4 regions of the Rhizobium sp. FG96 genome follow, and region 2 is predicted to be linked to each of the others. Evidence: riboswitches for the same ligand, from Rfam matches in the RefSeq annotation. Region 2 holds a riboswitch; each other region holds the start of a gene.
The links. Region 2 has a riboswitch for cobalamin ahead of nrdH (glutaredoxin-like protein NrdH). Riboswitches for the same ligand answer to the same signal wherever they lie in the genome.

Region 1: another riboswitch for cobalamin. It lies ahead of nrdH (glutaredoxin-like protein NrdH); the one in region 2 lies ahead of nrdH (glutaredoxin-like protein NrdH).
Region 3: another riboswitch for cobalamin. It lies ahead of ACODR6_RS29500 (acyl-CoA thioesterase); the one in region 2 lies ahead of nrdH (glutaredoxin-like protein NrdH).
Region 4: another riboswitch for cobalamin. It lies ahead of bluB (5,6-dimethylbenzimidazole synthase); the one in region 2 lies ahead of nrdH (glutaredoxin-like protein NrdH).

Annotation. Positions count from the first base shown of each region.
Region 1 is NZ_JBMDIL010000020.1:343-4,551, forward strand. It holds partial or broken gene nrdE (class 1b ribonucleoside-diphosphate reductase subunit alpha) at 1-1,459, opposite strand, end outside; gene nrdI (class Ib ribonucleoside-diphosphate reductase assembly flavoprotein NrdI) at 1,519-1,917, opposite strand; gene nrdH (glutaredoxin-like protein NrdH) at 1,929-2,150, opposite strand; cobalamin riboswitch at 2,397-2,611, opposite strand; gene ACODR6_RS29480 (GNAT family N-acetyltransferase) at 2,694-3,269, opposite strand; gene ACODR6_RS29485 (methionine synthase) at 3,422-4,209, opposite strand, start outside.
Region 2 is NZ_JBMDIL010000002.1:574,181-578,389, forward strand. It holds gene ACODR6_RS05985 (sensor histidine kinase) at 1-1,053, shown strand, start outside; gene ACODR6_RS05990 (response regulator) at 1,208-1,876, shown strand; cobalamin riboswitch at 2,059-2,282, shown strand; gene nrdH (glutaredoxin-like protein NrdH) at 2,536-2,757, shown strand; gene nrdI (class Ib ribonucleoside-diphosphate reductase assembly flavoprotein NrdI) at 2,770-3,180, shown strand; gene nrdE (class 1b ribonucleoside-diphosphate reductase subunit alpha) at 3,150-4,209, shown strand, end outside.
Region 3 is NZ_JBMDIL010000020.1:5,443-9,651, reverse strand. It holds gene ACODR6_RS29505 (serine hydrolase domain-containing protein) at 1-1,341, shown strand, start outside; cobalamin riboswitch at 1,618-1,826, shown strand; gene ACODR6_RS29500 (acyl-CoA thioesterase) at 1,926-2,765, shown strand; gene ACODR6_RS29495 (LysR family transcriptional regulator) at 2,758-3,639, shown strand; gene ACODR6_RS29490 (DUF1852 domain-containing protein) at 3,783-4,209, shown strand, end outside.
Region 4 is NZ_JBMDIL010000019.1:80,455-84,663, forward strand. It holds gene ACODR6_RS29230 (NAD+ synthase) at 1-721, shown strand, start outside; gene ACODR6_RS29235 (NYN domain-containing protein) at 806-1,519, shown strand; gene ACODR6_RS29240 (TolB family protein) at 1,550-2,380, shown strand; cobalamin riboswitch at 2,399-2,580, shown strand; gene bluB (5,6-dimethylbenzimidazole synthase) at 2,624-3,307, shown strand; gene ACODR6_RS29250 (DUF2865 domain-containing protein) at 3,335-4,209, opposite strand, start outside.

The sequences.
Region 1 (4,209 bases), on a different contig from region 2:
CCTTCAGCGCATGATAGGTCACCGTGTAAAAGTAGATGTTGGTAAAATCGATCCCTTCTTCAGAGCCATAGAAGATGCGCTCGCGTGCGAGATAGCCATGCAGGTTCATCTGACCGAGCCCGATGGCGTGGCTGTCGTCATTACCCTTGGCGACGGATGGCACCGACATGATGTTGCTCATTTCGGAGACAGCCGTCAGCGCCCTGATCGACGTTTCGATCGTCTTGCCGAAATCGGCACTATCCATCGCGGCGGCAATGTTCAGGGAGCCAAGATTGCAGGAAATGTCCTTGCCCATCTGAGCGTAGGACAGATCATCGTTGAACTTGCTCGGCTCACTCACCTGCAGGATTTCGGAGCAGAGATTGCTCATCGAGATACGGCCGGCAATAGGATTGGCGCGGTTCACCGTGTCCTCAAACATGATGTAGGGATAGCCGCTCTCGAACTGGATTTCGGCAATCACCTGGAAGAAGTCGCGCGCCTTGATCTTCTTCTTGGCGATACGGGCATCCTCGACCATCTCGCGATATTTCTCCGTCACGGAGATCTCGGTAAAGGCCACGCCATAGACGCGCTCCACGTCATGGGGCGAGAAGAGGTACATATCCTCGTTGTTTTTCGCGAGTTCGAAGGTAATGTCGGGGATGACGACACCCAGCGACAGCGTCTTGATGCGGATCTTCTCGTCGGCATTCTCGCGCTTGGTGTCGAGGAAGCGCATGATGTCGGGGTGATGGGCGTTCAGATAGACGGCACCCGCACCCTGGCGCGCTCCGAGCTGGTTGGCATAGGAGAAGGCGTCTTCCAGAAGCTTCATCACCGGAATGACGCCGGAGGACTGGTTCTCGATCTGCTTGATCGGTGCGCCCATCTCACGCAGATTGGTGAGCGAAAGCGCAACACCGCCGCCGCGCTTGGAGAGCTGAAGCGCCGAATTGATCGAGCGGCCGATGCTTTCCATATTGTCTTCGACACGCAGCAGGAAGCAGGAGACGAGTTCGCCTCGCTGTTGCTTGCCGGCATTCAGGAAGGTCGGCGTTGCCGGCTGGAAGCGGCCGGAAATGATCTCGTCCATGAGATCACGGGCAAGCTGCTCGTTGCCGCGGGCAAGCGTCAGCGCCACCATGCAGACGCGGTCCTCATAGCGCTCCAGGTAGCGCTTTCCGTCGAACGTCTTCAGCGTATAGGACGTGTAATATTTGAACGCACCGAGGAACGTCGGGAAGCGGAACTTCCGTGAATAGGCTTCATCGAACAAATCGCGCACGAAGTTGAACGAATACTGGTCCAGAACCTCGCGCTCGTAATAGCCCTCGGTCACAAGGTAATCTAGCTTTTCCCGCAGGTTATGGAAAAAGACCGTGTTCTGGTTGACGTGCTGCAGAAAATACTGCTTGGCCGCCTGCCGGTCCTTGTCGAGCTGGATACGGCCGTCCTCGTCATAGAGGTTCAACATGGCGTTGAGGGCGTGGTAATCCAGCGCAGGTGCAGTGGCCTTGGCTGGCCGCTCGAGTTCTAGTGTTTCCAAAATCGTTCCAGTCCCTGTCTAACGGCGGTCACGTCTTCTTGCGTTCCGAGAAGCTCGAACCGGTAGAGAAGCGGCACGCCACATTTGTCGGCGATGATCTTGCCGGCGCGCCCATAGGCCGCGCCGAAATTGGTATTGCCAGCGGCAATCACGCCGCGGATCAGGCTTCGATTGTCCGGATTGTTGAGAAAGCGGATGACCGGTTTTGGCACCGCGCCCTTGTCCCCGCCGCCGCCATAGGTGGGCGTCACCAGCACGAACGGGGCCTCAACCACGGGCGGCTCCTCGGCTACATCGATCGGAAGGCGCAGTGCATCGCAGCCGAGCTTTTCGACGAAGCGGCGAGTATTCTCCGAGGTGCTGGAGAAATAGACGAGACCGCCCACGGGTCCTGAACTCAGGCGAGCGCGCTGATCATATCGGGACGGAAACCCGCCCAATGCTGCTCACCGGCGATGACAACGGGCACCTGCCGATATCCGAGTTCTGACACCAGTGCGAAAGCCTGCGCGTCTTCGGAAACGTCGACGACGGTGTAATCAATCCCCTGCCGGTCAAGGGCGCGGGTGGTGGCGGTGCATTGAACGCAGGCTGGCTTGGAATAGACAGTGATCGACATGGCTTCCTCGTGATGCTGGACGCAGAAAGATATGTCCGGCCTGGCATCAGACCGGAGCGAAACAGGGCTTTGATCGACATGGACGTCGAAAATGGACGCAGCCGAAACGACTACGGATCAGCGATGATCTGGAATTGTGAACTCATGGCCTTCACCCCGAAGCAGACAGATAGCGGGGCAACAAGGACGGCAAGCGACCGGCTTTATCCGGACGCAACATACCGCACCCTGCCGGACACCCCGCCGGCGGACGTATCGATCAAGGCAGGTCTCCTGGCTCACGGGTCACCGCACCTTTTCCGCCTTCCCGGGAATTCCCAGTGGCATGATGAAAAAGGCACTCGCCGTTCACAGTTGCGGGGGCAGCCTCGGCTTCACGGACATCATGTCCACTACCGAATTCCCGTCTTAGCCCCTGATCCGGTTTCGAATCAAAGGGAACCTCGAACACTACATATGGTAGACGAGGTTAAATCTGCGTCAACGGATATGATGCGCCTGTGCCAAATTCACGGGGGATAACTGGCTCCCGACCGCAGATCGTCAGTCCTTCCTGGTCAGAAGCGACTTGTCAAAGTCCACGCTGGTATCCGTCCCCTTTGCCGAAGGGTACGAGAACCGGCCGAACTCGATGTAACCTTGACTTCGCCAGAAGCTGAGGGTGTCAGGTGTTTGCGCATCGGCATGCAGATAGGATGTGACATACCCAAGATCGCGCGCCTTCTCTTCCAGGGCAGAAGCGATCGCACGGCCCAGGCCTTTCCGCCGCAAGTCGGGTTCAAGATAGACCCGGACGATCTGGCACACGCTGGCGGCGTCCCGATATCGATCTTGCAGCCGGATCGCCAGGGCAGGCTTGTTTTGAAGACCGTAGAGGCCTCCGGCGGCGACAATGCGCTGTTCTTCGTCGCGCACGACCAGGAAGGCGCCGCGTTTTCCTTTCGAGAACCAGCTCTCCGGGGATGTGTCCGAGAGCGAATCCAGATCCGTGTGCCATGCCGGCGTATAGTCGATCTTGTAAAAATCCTTGATGATCCGCAGGCAGAACGCGCGGGCCTCAGTCCGCGTAGCCAATGGAGCGTCATCACTGAGCCAGAGCAGCGAAGTGTATGTCATCATAGAGGCCGCTCCGATGGCAGGGCTGTCGGTTTGGAGGAAGCCTCCTCATGCTAATGAAGACGCTGGCGCCAGGCTAGTGGAGCTTTGCCGCCTTCTGTGAGGAAGAGGCGAAGATGTCCAGGCGCGCGCGGGAGAGCATTTCACTCCCCGCATCAGGCAGACAATTCCCTGCGGACGATATCCGCGCCTGCGCTCAGGGCCTTCAGCTTGCCTTTCGCCACACGGCGGGACAGCGGGGCCATGCCGCAGTTCGTGCAAGGGCAAAGATTTTCGGCATCGACGAACCGGAGAGCCTTTCGCAAGGTTGCAGCAACCTCCTGCGGCGTCTCGATTGTATTGCTCGCCACGTCGATCGCACCGACCATTACTTTCTTGCCGCGGACAAGCTCGATCAGATCCATCGGAACATGGGAGTTGTGGCATTCCAGCGAGATCATGCCGATGCTGGATTTCTGCAGGGTCGGGAAGGTTCGCTCATACTGCCGCCACTCAGAACCGAGCGTTTTTTTCCAGTCGGTATTGGCCTTGATCCCATAGCCATAGCAGATATGCACCGCCGTTTCGCATTTGAGCCCTTCGATCGCCCTTTCCAGGGTGGGAACACCCCAGTCGTTCACCTCATCGAAGAAGACGTTGAATGCCGGCTCATCGAACTGAATGATATCGACACCGGCAGCCTCGAGTTCCTTCGCTTCTTCATTGAGGATCTTGGCGAACTCCCATGCCAGCTTTTCCCGGCTCTTGTAGTGGTTATCGAAAAGTGTATCGATCATGGTCATCGGGCCGGGAAGCGCCCATTTGATCGGCCGCTTGGTCTGCTTGCGCAGGAACTTGGCATCTTCAACGAATACAGATTTCTGCCGAGACACAGCGCCGACGACCGTCGGGACGCTCGCGTCATAGCGATCCCGAATTCTGACCGTCTCACGCTTTTCAAAAT
Region 2 (4,209 bases):
GGCCAGCGTTTCGAGTTTCCCGATGGGCTGCAGCGGGCGCTAAAAGGTGAGATCGTCGCCATCTACGCGGATCTCAAGGCCGCCGAACATACCTTCCGCAATATCAATACGGAATATCTGGAGATCTACAGCCCGCTCCACGACCAGGCTTCCGGGCGCATCATCGGCGTCGCCGAGATCCATGAGGAGCCGAATAGCTTCATGGGCGAGCTCGCCCGGCTGCGGATCGTCACCTGGGCGACCGTCGCGCTGTTTTCGTTCGTCGTCATGCTCGGCCTGTTCCTGATCGTCAGGCGCGGCAGCCGGACGATCGAGACCCAGCGCCATGCGCTGAGTCACCGTGCCGAGGAGGCGGAGCTGGCTTCCAAGGAGCTGATGGAGCTGCGCGATACGGCGCGGCGGGCCTCGATGGAGCTCGCCAACATGAACGAGACCTTCATCCGCCGCATCGGCGCCGATCTGCACGACGGCCCGGTGCAACTGATGACGCTCGCCATCCTGCAGCTCGACGAGCTGCGGGACCTGACCCGCAAGGACGAGCGCGACAGGGCTCTCGACGCAACGAACAAGGCGCTGGGCGAAGCGCTCATCGAAACGCGCACGGTGACGAAGTCGCTGCTCCTGCCGGAGATCCTGCATCTCTGGGCCAAGGACGTGGTGGCCGAAGCGATCAAGCAGCACGAGGCGCGCACGCGAACCAAGGTCGCCTTCACCTCAAGCGGCACGAATGCCGATCTGCCCCCGGCGCTGAAGACCTGCATCTACCGCTTCGTGCAGGAGGGGCTCAACAATGCCTACCGACATGCCGGCGCCAACGGTCAGCGTGTCCGATGTCGGATCGACATGCCGGTCGTCTCGATCTCGGTCGAGGATGACGGTCTGCCTCCCGGGACGCTGCCGCTTGCGGCGCGCGAAGGGGGAATGGGGCTTTACGGCCTTCGCCAGCGCATCGAAAGCTTCGGCGGGTCGCTGACCATCGGCAAGCGCCCGGATGGCGGCATGGTGCTGGCGATGACGCTGGAATTGCAGCAGGCGGATGCCGCCGCCCATTGAGCCGGAACTAGCCGAATTGATAGGTAGCTATAAGCATAGATGTGGAATAGACACAAATACGATGAAGTTAACCAAGCATTAAAATCCAGCTTTATGTTTTGCTCTGATTACATTAGATCTGTTGGATAGAAAGACGAGGGGGTTATTCGTCATCATGTCTATCTCGGTCGCGTTCGTAGATGATCATCCAATATTACTGGATGGACTGGTTAATCTTTACTCCGCTAAGGATGACCTCCGGGTCACGGCGCGCGGTGAGAATGCCATCGACGCCCTGAAGATCGTCGAGGAGCATCGTCCCGATGTCCTCGTCACCGATCTCAGCATGCCGGGCGACACGCTGGCGGCGCTTGAGCTGATCCAGAAGAACTACGAAAGCACCAAGGTCGTGGTCTTCACCGCGACTGCCAATATCGACACGGCGATCCAGGTTCTCAATCTCGGCGTCTGCGGCTATGTGCTCAAGGGCAGCACGGCACGCGATCTCTACGAGGCGATCAAGATCGTCCATGACGGCAGCACTTTCATCACGCCGGGCTTCGCCACCAAGGTCATCCTGTCGATGAAGACGGCGGAAATCCGCCGCAAGGCGCAGATGCAGAAGCGGCTCAGCGCCCGCGAGGAACAGATCGTCAACTATCTGCTGCAGGGCAAGACCAACCGCGAAATCGCCAGCATGCTCGACATCAGCGAGAAGACCGTCAAGCACTACATGACGCTGCTGATGCAGAAACTCGACGCCCGCAACCGCGTCGAAGTCGTGCTTGCGGCGCAGAAGCTGCAGGCGCCGGTTGAGGCCAGCGCTCCGCAGATGCTGTCCTAGGCTCATGGCCAAGGCGGCTCCTAAACTAGGGCAGGTTGGCCAATTTAGCAGAGTGTGAGAACGGATAAACGCGGCTGGCATTGGCCCCCGCGTTTACTCCCTATTCACCATGTTCACCAGATTTCCCCACCTTCCTCAGTGCTGTTGGCAAACAAATTATTGACGCTGATTTTGACTCGCGTACTATATCTAGTGTTCGAGGTTCTCACGATTCGTATGGGTCGTGGGCTAAGACGGGAATTCGGTGAGACCCGCTGCAAAGCGGGACAATGCCGGAGCTGCCCCCGCAACTGTGAGCGGCGAGCATCTGTCCCATTTCGGGTCACTGGGTCATGAAGACCTGGGAAGGCCGGGATGAATGTGATGATCCGCAAGCCAGGAGACCTGCCTTGAGCGAAAACGTCCACGGGCGGGGTGTCCGGCAGGCGAGCGATGAGGTGCGCGCATGATGCGGCTCTTCGCTTCCTCCGGTGTGTCCTGCATGAGCCACTTCGGGGTGAGGTCTAATGTCTTTGAGTTTCAGATCATACCGGCGCGAATGACGGGCTGCTGACGCCCGGCAATCGGCAACGGCTGCCTTCCATTTCGATCTTCCCAAGCGCGGACATCGGCGGATGTCCGAACGATATCCCATGCCTTCCAGTCACGAGGTTTTCCCAATGAGCATCACCGTCTACAGCAAGCCCGCCTGCGTCCAGTGCACCGCGACCACCCGCGCCCTCGACCGCCAGGGCATCGACTACACGATCATCGACGTTTCCACCGATAGCGCTGCCTACGAGCTGGTGCAGGGCCTCGGCTACCGCCAGGTTCCCGTCGTCATCGCCGGCGAGCAGCATTGGGCCGGCTTCCGCCCCGACATGATCAGCGCGCTCACCTGATCGGCTGCCGCGATGGGCGAGATCGTCTATTTTTCCAGCCGGTCGGAGAACACCCATCGTTTCGTCGAGAAGCTCGGCCTTCCCGCGCAGCGCATCCCCATCACCGGTGAGACCCTGCAGGCAGGGTCGCCCTACGTGCTTGTCGTCCCGACCTATAGCGGCGAGGGCGGCAAAGGGGCCGTGCCCAAACAGGTGATCCGTTTCCTCAATGATGCGGCAAACCGTTCGAACCTTCGCGGCGTGATCGCTGCGGGCAACAGCAACTTCGGCGAGACCTACGGGCTTGCCGGCGACATCATCTCGCGCAAATGCCAGGTGCCGTACCTCTACAGGTTCGAGCTTCTCGGCACGGCCGACGACGTCGCCAATGTCAAACACGGATTGGAACGATTTTGGACACGGCAGTTCTCGAGCGCCCCTTGAAGGCGCAGGCCGCTGATGCCGCGCTGGATTATCACGCGCTGAACGCGATGCTCAACCTTTATGACGGCGAGGGGAAGATCCAGCTGGACAAGGACCGGCAGGCGGCCAAGCAATATTTCCTGCAGCATGTCAACCAGAATACCGTCTTCTTCCATAACCTCCGGGAGAAGCTCGATTATCTGGTGACCGAGGGCTATTACGAGCAGGAGGTTCTGGACCAGTATTCGTTCAATTTCGTCCGCGATCTCTTCGACCACGCCTACGACAAGAAGTTCCGGTTTCCGACCTTCCTCGGCGCCTTCAAATATTACACCAGCTACACGCTGAAGACCTTCGACGGAAAGCGCTATCTGGAGCGCTACGAAGACCGTGTCTGCATGGTGGCGCTGGCGCTGGCGCGGGGCAGCGAGGCGCTCGCCCGCGACATGGTCGATGAGATCATTTCCGGCCGCTTCCAGCCGGCGACGCCGACCTTCCTCAATGCCGGCAAGAAGCAGCGCGGTGAGCTTGTCTCCTGCTTCCTGATGCGGGTCGAGGACAATATGGAATCGATCGGCCGCTCGATCAATTCGGCGCTGCAGCTTTCCAAGCGCGGCGGCGGCGTGGCGCTGTCGCTGACCAATATCCGCGAGGCCGGTGCGCCGATCAAGCATATCGAGAACCAGTCGTCGGGCATCATTCCGGTGATGAAACTGCTGGAAGATGCGTTTTCCTATGCGAACCAGCTCGGCGCGCGGCAGGGCGCGGGTGCGGTCTATCTGAATGCTCATCACCCCGACATCATGCGCTTCCTTGATACCAAGCGCGAAAATGCCGACGAGAAGATCCGTATCAAGACGCTGTCGCTCGGCGTCGTCATCCCCGACATCACCTTCGAGCTCGCCAAGAACAACGAGGATATGTACCTGTTCTCGCCCTATGACGTGGAACGCGTCTACGGCGTGCCCTTCACCGAGATCTCGGTCACCGAAAAGTATCGCGAGATGGTGGCCGACAGCCGCATCCGCAAGAAGAAGATCAAGGCGCGCG
Region 3 (4,209 bases), on a different contig from region 2:
CCCATCGCCGGAGAAGGATGGCCGTCCTCTCCGGCGCTTCCTTATCTCACGAAGAAGCTCCAAAATCATAAGACAAGCATCTCGTGCCAAGCTATCCTTATCTGCCTGGCAACGAGACAAGAGAAACAAGACAGCCAAGATCAACCGAAAGCGCAGTGCGACTTGGTGCTCGGCTTGTTGAATGGAGAGAACGCGGTGAACGGGGAAGGCATCCTCATGTCGACGCGGCTTGGCCGCTTCCTCAGGCTGCGCGGGGTGTCCAATCATGACCACCTCCTCCTGCCCAGCGTTGCGCTGGCAGCCGCCGAAAAGCCACTTCCTCTGCCGCGGTCCGACAAGGACGTCACATTCGGCGCGATCACGACACTTGGCCCGAAAGGCACCCACGAAACGGCTCTGGAGAGCCTGCTCGTCGATACCGGCACCACGGCGCTTGTGGCTGTCCGCGACGGCAGCATTGTATACGAGTTTTACGGCAATGGTGGCGCGCGCGAGACCGTCAACCGCTGCTTCTCGGTAACCAAGTCGTTTACTTCGGCATTGGTGGGTTGCGCCATTTCTGAGGGTTTGTTTGCTGGGCTCGACGAGACGGTCGGGGCCCTGCTGCCGGCACTTTCGGGATCGCCGGCGGGTGCGCTGACCTTGCGGCACCTGCTCGAGATGCGCAGTGGCCTGCGCTTCGTCGAGGGGGTGATGCCTTGGTCGGACGATGCGATCGTCTATCTTTCTCCCGACTGCCGAGCAGCGGCCCTGCGGGCGCCGGTGAGCGATCCGGTCGGCGCCTATTTTCATTATAACGACTACCACCTGATGATCGTCGGCATGATGCTGGAAAAGGCAACCGGCGAGCCACTACAGCGCTATTTCGAGCGCAAGCTATGGCAGCCGATCGGCGCAGAAAATCGAGCCAGCCTGACGGTCGATAGCACGGCTGCGGGCTTTGCTCATATGGAGAGCGGCCTGAATGCGACGGCGGTGGACCTCGCCAAATTCGGCCAGATGTTCCTCGATGGCGGCATGGTGGGCGGGCGCCAAGTGGTGCCGGCAGACTGGGTGGCCTCGAGTACAGGCGCCACAGGGGCGCGACGCGACCCTGACTGGTTTCGCTACTATAACGGCAAGCCTTGGGGGCGCGTATTCGCTTCGGGCAAGGTATTCTACAAGCATTTCTGGTGGGGCTACCAGCACGGCGACATTGATGATTTCTTTGCGATGGGTGCCCTGGGACAGCATATCTATGTGTCGCCGAAAGACCGCACGGTGATCGTCCGGCTCAGCGAGCGCTTTCCGCCGGGATGCTGGTGGCCGCCGATCTTCCGGCAGATCATAGAACAGATGTAGGTATCCTCACGCTCAATATTCACTCGGTCATCGGGCTCGATGTTCCATAAATATGCGTTATCCAAGAAGCATTTCCTTCCAGATACTTTAGTTGTCTTATTAACCTGCCGCCGGTTCGATTCCCTTCAAGGCGTCTGTCGTTTTTAGAAGTGAAGGGTCGTCTGTTCGACTCTGTCATGAAGACAGAATCGCGTTCGATTGCTTTGGGATCACGCGAGCGTGGATCATGCCATATAAAGATGTCGTTATATGGTTGACGGCTATACGCTTGCCAAGACATAGTGCGCCAATCGTGGTTCTGCGGATGTCGAAATCCGGAGCTAAGAGGGAATTCGGTGGCGGCGAGACAATCGCCCATACCGGAGCTGCCCCCGCAACTGTAGGCGGAGAGTTGACGTTCAATATGTCACTGAGGAAGCCCTCGGGAAGACGAACGTCAGCGATGACCCGCAAGCCAGGAGACCTGCCGCGATAGATAACGTCCACGGGCGGGGTGTCCCGGTGTGCCGCTTTCAGCGATCGGCATGCCGTGTCGTTCGCCTTGCGTCATGCGTCCGCCCCGTCACAACCTGATGGAATTGCGGATGACACGGACTATCAAATCAACCGGCCAGCAAGCTCTGGCGACCAGTCTCATAGACATCGTTTTTCCCGGAGATACAAACCATCACGGTACGCTATTTGGCGGAGCTGGTCTTGCACTCATGGATCGCGTCGCGTTCATCGCAGCTACCCGCTTCGGACGTGTTCCCTTTGTGACAGCCTCCTGCGAGCGCATCGATTTCAAGCAGCCGGCGCGTGTCGGCCACATCGTTGAATTCTCGGCGACACCGGTCAGAGCTGGGCGAAGATCTCTGACGGTCGAGGTCGAGATGTTCGCGGAGACCGTCGTTGGGCATCAACGACATGCCTGCACTCGCGGGATCTTTCATATGGTGGCCATTCCCGACGGAGAGAATGCTCGGGATTTTTCCTTACCGGAACTTCTGCCCATGGTGACGCCGCTCTCGATGGCGGGTGTCAGGATGGTGGATATCGTATTCCCGGATCAGGCAAACAGTGTCGGGCGGATGTTCGGTGGCGAGGCCATCTCCTTCATGACAAAAGCCGCCTTCGTGGAAGCGTCGCGCTACTCCGGCAAGCTGGTGGTCCTGGCGTCATCCGAGCGTGTCGACTTTGCGAGACCCATTGAGATCGGGGAGATCGTCGAGGCGGAGGCTCGTATCGAACGTGTTGGTCACAGCTCGATGCGGGTTGAGACAAAGCTGTGGTCGGAAAATCTGCTGACGGGCGAAAGATCCATTACCGCCACTGGATGCTTCAACATGGTGGCGGTCGGCGAAGACAGCCGGCCAATTTCCATTGCCGAGAGAGCCCTCGCTACAGCAGCTTCCAGCAGCGAGAACGGACACGCTCATGCTTGACCGTCAGCATTTATCGATCCTGCGCGAAGTGGATCGCCTGGGAAGTCTGACCGCAGCCGCGGAACGGCTCAACGTGACCCAGTCCGCGCTCAGCCATATGATCCGAAAGCTGGAAGACCGCTATGGCGTGGCGATGTGGGAGAAGGACGGCCGCAATCTGCGTCTCACACAGGCTGGGCGCTACGTTGTTTCGGTGGCGCAGCGTGTCCTGCCCCAGATCGAGAGAGCTGAAAATGTGCTGATGGACTATCGTCAGGGGCAGCGGGGCTCTTTGAAAATCGGCATGGAATGTCATCCCTGCCATCAATGGCTCATGAGTGTGACAAAACCCTACCTTATGGACTGGCCGCAGGTGGACCTCGAGCTGACGACTTCATTCGCATCTGGCGGTATGTCGGCGCTGACGGGCCATGAGATCGACATCCTGATCACTCCAGATCCAATCGAGGCGCCGGGCATTCTTTATGTGCCGGTGTTTGATTATGAGCTCGTGCTCGCAGTTCCAAGCTCCCACCCGCTTGCGAACAGGGACTGTGCCGATCCGACGGATCTCACCCATGAAACGCTCCTGACCTACCCGGTGCCACCGCAGCGGCTGGATGTATTCACGCAGTTTCTGGTGCCGGCCAATTGCAGCCCGCGCCACCATCGCAATGTCGAGACCACGGAAATGATGCTTCAGCTCGTGGCGGCCGGCCGCGGCGTCAGCGCTATTCCAGACTGGCTGGTGCGTCAGGAGGCAGCAACGCTTGGAGTCCGTCCAGTGCGGATCGGACAGGCCGGGATCCACAAGAGCATTCATCTCGGACTGAGATGTGGGGACGAGGCCATCGATTTCATCGCAGGCTTTCTCACGACGTCGCGCCGTTCGTGAGAAAGCCTGCATTCCAAAGCATGAGAGCCGCTCATGATTGTGTGAAATCAAATCAATTTTTCTCTCTCAAAAGCTCAGACATAAGGAGGCACAAATCAGCAGTAGATTTCTGCAGCACTTATGAGTAGAGGGCGAGAAAAGCGATGAGAGCGATAAAGGAGAAACGAAGCGACCCCGCTTTCAATTCGGATGTACAGAAAGATGAGGTGCAGGACACGGGCTTTCATTTCGCTCTCAAGAGTATTCCCTTCGATGAGAACTACGTTCCGGCAGTGAACACGCGCATCACGACAAACTTCGCCAACCTCGCCAGGGGAGCGGGCCGTCAGGAAAATCTTCGCAACACATTGAAGATGATCGACAACCGCTTCAACGCTTTGGCCCCTTGGGACAATCCTACGGGTGACCGCTATTCCGTCGCCCTCGACATAGTCTCTGTGGAGCTTGCGACCAATGTTCGAGGCCAATCTGACGCCTTCCCCGTCATCGAGATCCTGAAAACGACAATCATCGATCGCGCCACGAATGCGCGCATCGACGGCATTGTTGGAAATAACCTGTCCTCCTACA
Region 4 (4,209 bases), on a different contig from region 2:
GCGCACCGTCATGCTGCCCTACCGCTACACATCGGAGGATTCGCTGAAGGACGCCGCCGATTGCGCCAGGGCGCTCGGCTGCCGCTACGATATCGTGCCCATCGAGGAGCCGGTGAAGGGCTTCACTTCGGCGCTGTCGGACCTCTTCGAAGGCACCGATAGCGGCATCACCGAGGAAAACCTGCAGAGTCGCGCCCGCGGCGTCATCCTGATGGCGATCTCCAACAAGTTCGGCTCGATGGTGGTGACGACGGGCAACAAGTCGGAAATGTCGGTCGGTTACGCCACGCTCTACGGCGACATGAACGGCGGCTTCAATCCGATCAAGGACCTCTACAAGATGCAGGTCTATGCGATCTCGCGCTGGCGCAACGAACATGTGCCGCCGGATGCGCTGGGGCCATCTGGCGTCGTCATTCCGCAGAATATCATCGACAAGGCACCGTCAGCCGAGCTTCGCCCGGACCAGAAGGACCAGGATTCGCTGCCGCCTTATACTGTTCTCGACGACATTCTCGAATGCCTCGTCGAGAAGGAAATGGGCGTCGACGAGATTGTCGCGCGCGGCCATGACGTGGCGACCGTCCACCGCGTCGAGCATCTGCTCTATCTCGCCGAATACAAGCGCCGCCAGTCGGCGCCCGGCGTGAAGATCACCAAGAAGAATTTCGGCCGTGATCGCCGCTACCCGATTACCAACCGGTTTAGGGATCGCAGTTAGCGATCGTTAACCCGATCAACCGAAAGCTGCTGACTTCCGCACCTTCCCGCGTTTCTATCGAAGCAAACGCGGGAGGTCCTGATCGTGCGTGATACGAAAGTCGCCGTCTTCATCGATACCGAAAACCTGCCGGCGCGCTCGGCGGGCGAGATCATCGACATCGCCTCCGGCTACGGACGTCTGATCGAGCGGCGTGCCTATGGCGACTTCACGCGCGAGGCTGCGCAGCCGTGGATCGCTGCTGCCGGAAAGCATGCGCTCAGCCTGCAGACGGCGGTCAGCTCCCAGTCGGGCAAGGACGGTGCGGATATCCTGCTTGCCGTCGATGCGATGGAATATCTAGGAGCTTCGGCAATCGATCTCTTCTGCATCGCCAGCAGTGATCGTGACCTCGGCCATCTGGCGACGCGCATCCGGATGCGCGGCAAGCAGGCGATCGGGCTTGGTGCGCCGAATGCTTCCAGGCTGCTGCGCGAGTCGTTCGATGATTTCTTCGAGTTGCGGCTCGCGGAGGCGCCTGCGAGCCTTCCGGCGCTGGCCAAGGTCGTGGCGCTGCAGCCGTCACCGAGCATCCGGCCCTATATCGCGCAGGCGCTGCAGACGGCGAAGCTGAGGGAGGAAGGCTGGCTCGATATTGCCGAGCTTGGCACCTTGCTGCGGCAGGTCTATCCCGACTTCAGGGCGCAGCATTTCGGCGCTCCGAACCTCAGTTCGCTTTTGAAGCGATGCGACTTTATCGAGACACAGATGCATGGCACAAACCGCATGCAAATCAGAATGAAGCGGAACGGCGGATAGCCGGACCGCCGCACAATGCGGGAGGCATGCATGCGCAGTTCGGTCGAGATCTACAATATCCGTACGGCCAAGAGCCGGGTGGTTTTCCAGACGGAGCAGCTGATCGAGGCACCGAACTTTTCGCCTGACGGGCGCTATCTGCTGCTGAACGGCGATGGGCTGCTCTATCGCTTGTCACCGGATGGTGAGGGCGGGCTGAAGCAGGTCGATACCGGCTTTGCCGCCGCCTGCAACAACGATCACGGCATTTCGCCCGATGGAAAGCGGTATGTGATTTCCGATAAGACGGAATACGGAAAATCCTGCATCTATACGCTTCCAGCGGAAGGTGGGGCGCCGAAGCAGGTGACCACCAATCTTCCGTCCTACTGGCACGGCTGGTCGCCCGACGGCAAGGAATTGGCCTATTGCGGTATCCGCGACGACGTCTTCGACATCTATACGATAGCGGTCGACGGCGGCACCGAGCGTCGGCTGACGCATGGCGAAGGCCGCAATGACGGGCCGGATTATTCCTTCGACGGGCAGTGGATCTATTTCAATTCCAGCCGGACCGGGCTGATGCAGATCTGGCGCGTTCACCCCGATGGAACCGGGCTGGAGCAGGTCACGCATGACAATTACGGCAACTGGTTTGCCCATCCGTCGCCAACCAACGACCGGGTGCTGATCCTCTCCTACGATCCTGATGTTTTCGACCACCCGCGCGACCTGCATGTTAGGCTGCGGCTGATGGACATGGATGGCGGCAACCTGACGACGCTGTTCGAACTGTTCGGCGGGCAGGGCACGATCAATGTTCCCTGCTGGTCACCGGATGGTGATGAGTTTGCCTATGTGCGCTATTTCCCGGCCACTTGAAGCGCGCCGGTAAAACGGGCAAGAGGGTTTTCGTCAGGTGCCCGCCATTGGCGGGAGAATCGGGAATCCGGTGAGAGACCGGAACGTGCCCAACGCTGTAAGGCTGACGCCTGCCGCATCATGCCACTGGTCAAGACCGGGAAGGCTGCGGCGGGCGGATGACGCCAAGTCAGAAGACCGGCCTGGCATCATAGACTGATCCCGCGCGGACGGCGGGTCGGTTGCGTTGTTGGGGATTTGACGATGCGACCCTTGAGCGGGGATGCGCTGCAGCGCGCATCCGCTTTTTCCGGTGACGAGCGCGATGCCGTCTACCGGGCGATCATGACCAGGCGCGATGTGCGCGACCAGTTCCTGCCGGATCCGGTGCCCGAGGATGTGTTGATGCGGCTGCTTTCGGCCGCGCATCACGCGCCCTCGGTCGGCTTCATGCAGCCGTGGAATTTTATCGTTGTCGACGATGCCGCTGTGAGGCGGCGGGTGTGGGAGGCGTTCGATCTGGCCAACCATGAGGCGGCCGGGATGTTCGATGGCGAGCGGCAGGCGACCTACCGGTCGCTGAAGCTCGAAGGCATCCTCAAGGCACCGCTCGGTGTCTGCATCACCTGCGATCCGACGCGCAGCGGCGAGGTGGTGCTGGGGCGTACGCATAATCCGCGGATGGACAGCTATTCGACCGTCTGCGCCGTGCAGAACCTGTGGCTTGCGGCGCGGGCCGAAGGCGTCGGCGTCGGCTGGGTCAGCATCTTCCGTGAAAGCGAGCTCAAGGAGATCCTCGGCGTGCCCGCGCATATCGAGATCGTTGCCTGGCTTTGCGTCGGCTATGTCGACGAGCTCTACCGGGAGCCGGAACTCGCCGTCAAAGGCTGGAGGCAACGGCTGCCGCTCGAGGAGCTGGTCTTCCGCGATGGCTGGGGCCGCCGCTAGGACCGGTCGACGTTCAGCCCATGCCGGTTAGTTCTGCTGTTGCTGCTGCGGCTGTGGGCCTGATGTTGCCGGGTTCTTCAGATCGATGCTGCCCTGGTCGCCTGCGAGGAATTGCGGGCCGACCTGGCGGACCTTGCTATTCTGCGGCTCATAGGGCCGGTCCGGGATCTGTGGCTGCGGTGCAGCCGGCGTTTGAGATGCCGTGGCTGCAGGCTTGGTGGTGATCGTCGTGATCGAGCCCTTCGGCGGCGGTTCGCTGACGGTCTGGTTCTTTCGCATTTGCTCGTAATAGGCGGTCAGATTGCAGGTGCAGGACGACTTTTCGCCGGGAGCGCGGTTCTTGTAGGCGAAGGCGTTCGGCATCGCGCTGTAACGGGCGCCCGTTGCGGCCGAGATCATGTTGGCGGCGTCGGTGTTCGAAACGTCCTGATAGAAGAGCTCGGTCTCGATGCCGGGGCACATTTTCGAGCAGGTCGAGGCATCGCGGCCGAAATCGATCGAGGTGGCGTTGGTGCTGATCGGGAAGAAGCCGCCGTCGCAGGTGCGCACGCACATGGTGCTGACATGCGACATCATCTCGCCGCGCGGCACGCCATATTGCGTGTTGCCTTCCTCGCCGTTGCCGAGCGGGATGAAGGTATCGCCGCGCATCGCCTGTTCTTCGGTGCTTGGCGCCGGCTCGTAGGCGCGCTCGTCCGGTTGATAGCCCGGATCGTCGTTGCAGCCGTTGTCGTCGAGGGCGGCCATCAGTTGGCGGCGTTCGTTGATATCGCTGCCGCCGGATTCGCGTAGCTGGTTGCGGCGGTCCTGGAGGTAGTGGATGTTGTCGATCATCCGCGCTTCGGATTCCTGCAGGTCGCTGCAGTAGCCGGCATTCTCGCCGCCGATGACGACCATGCTGT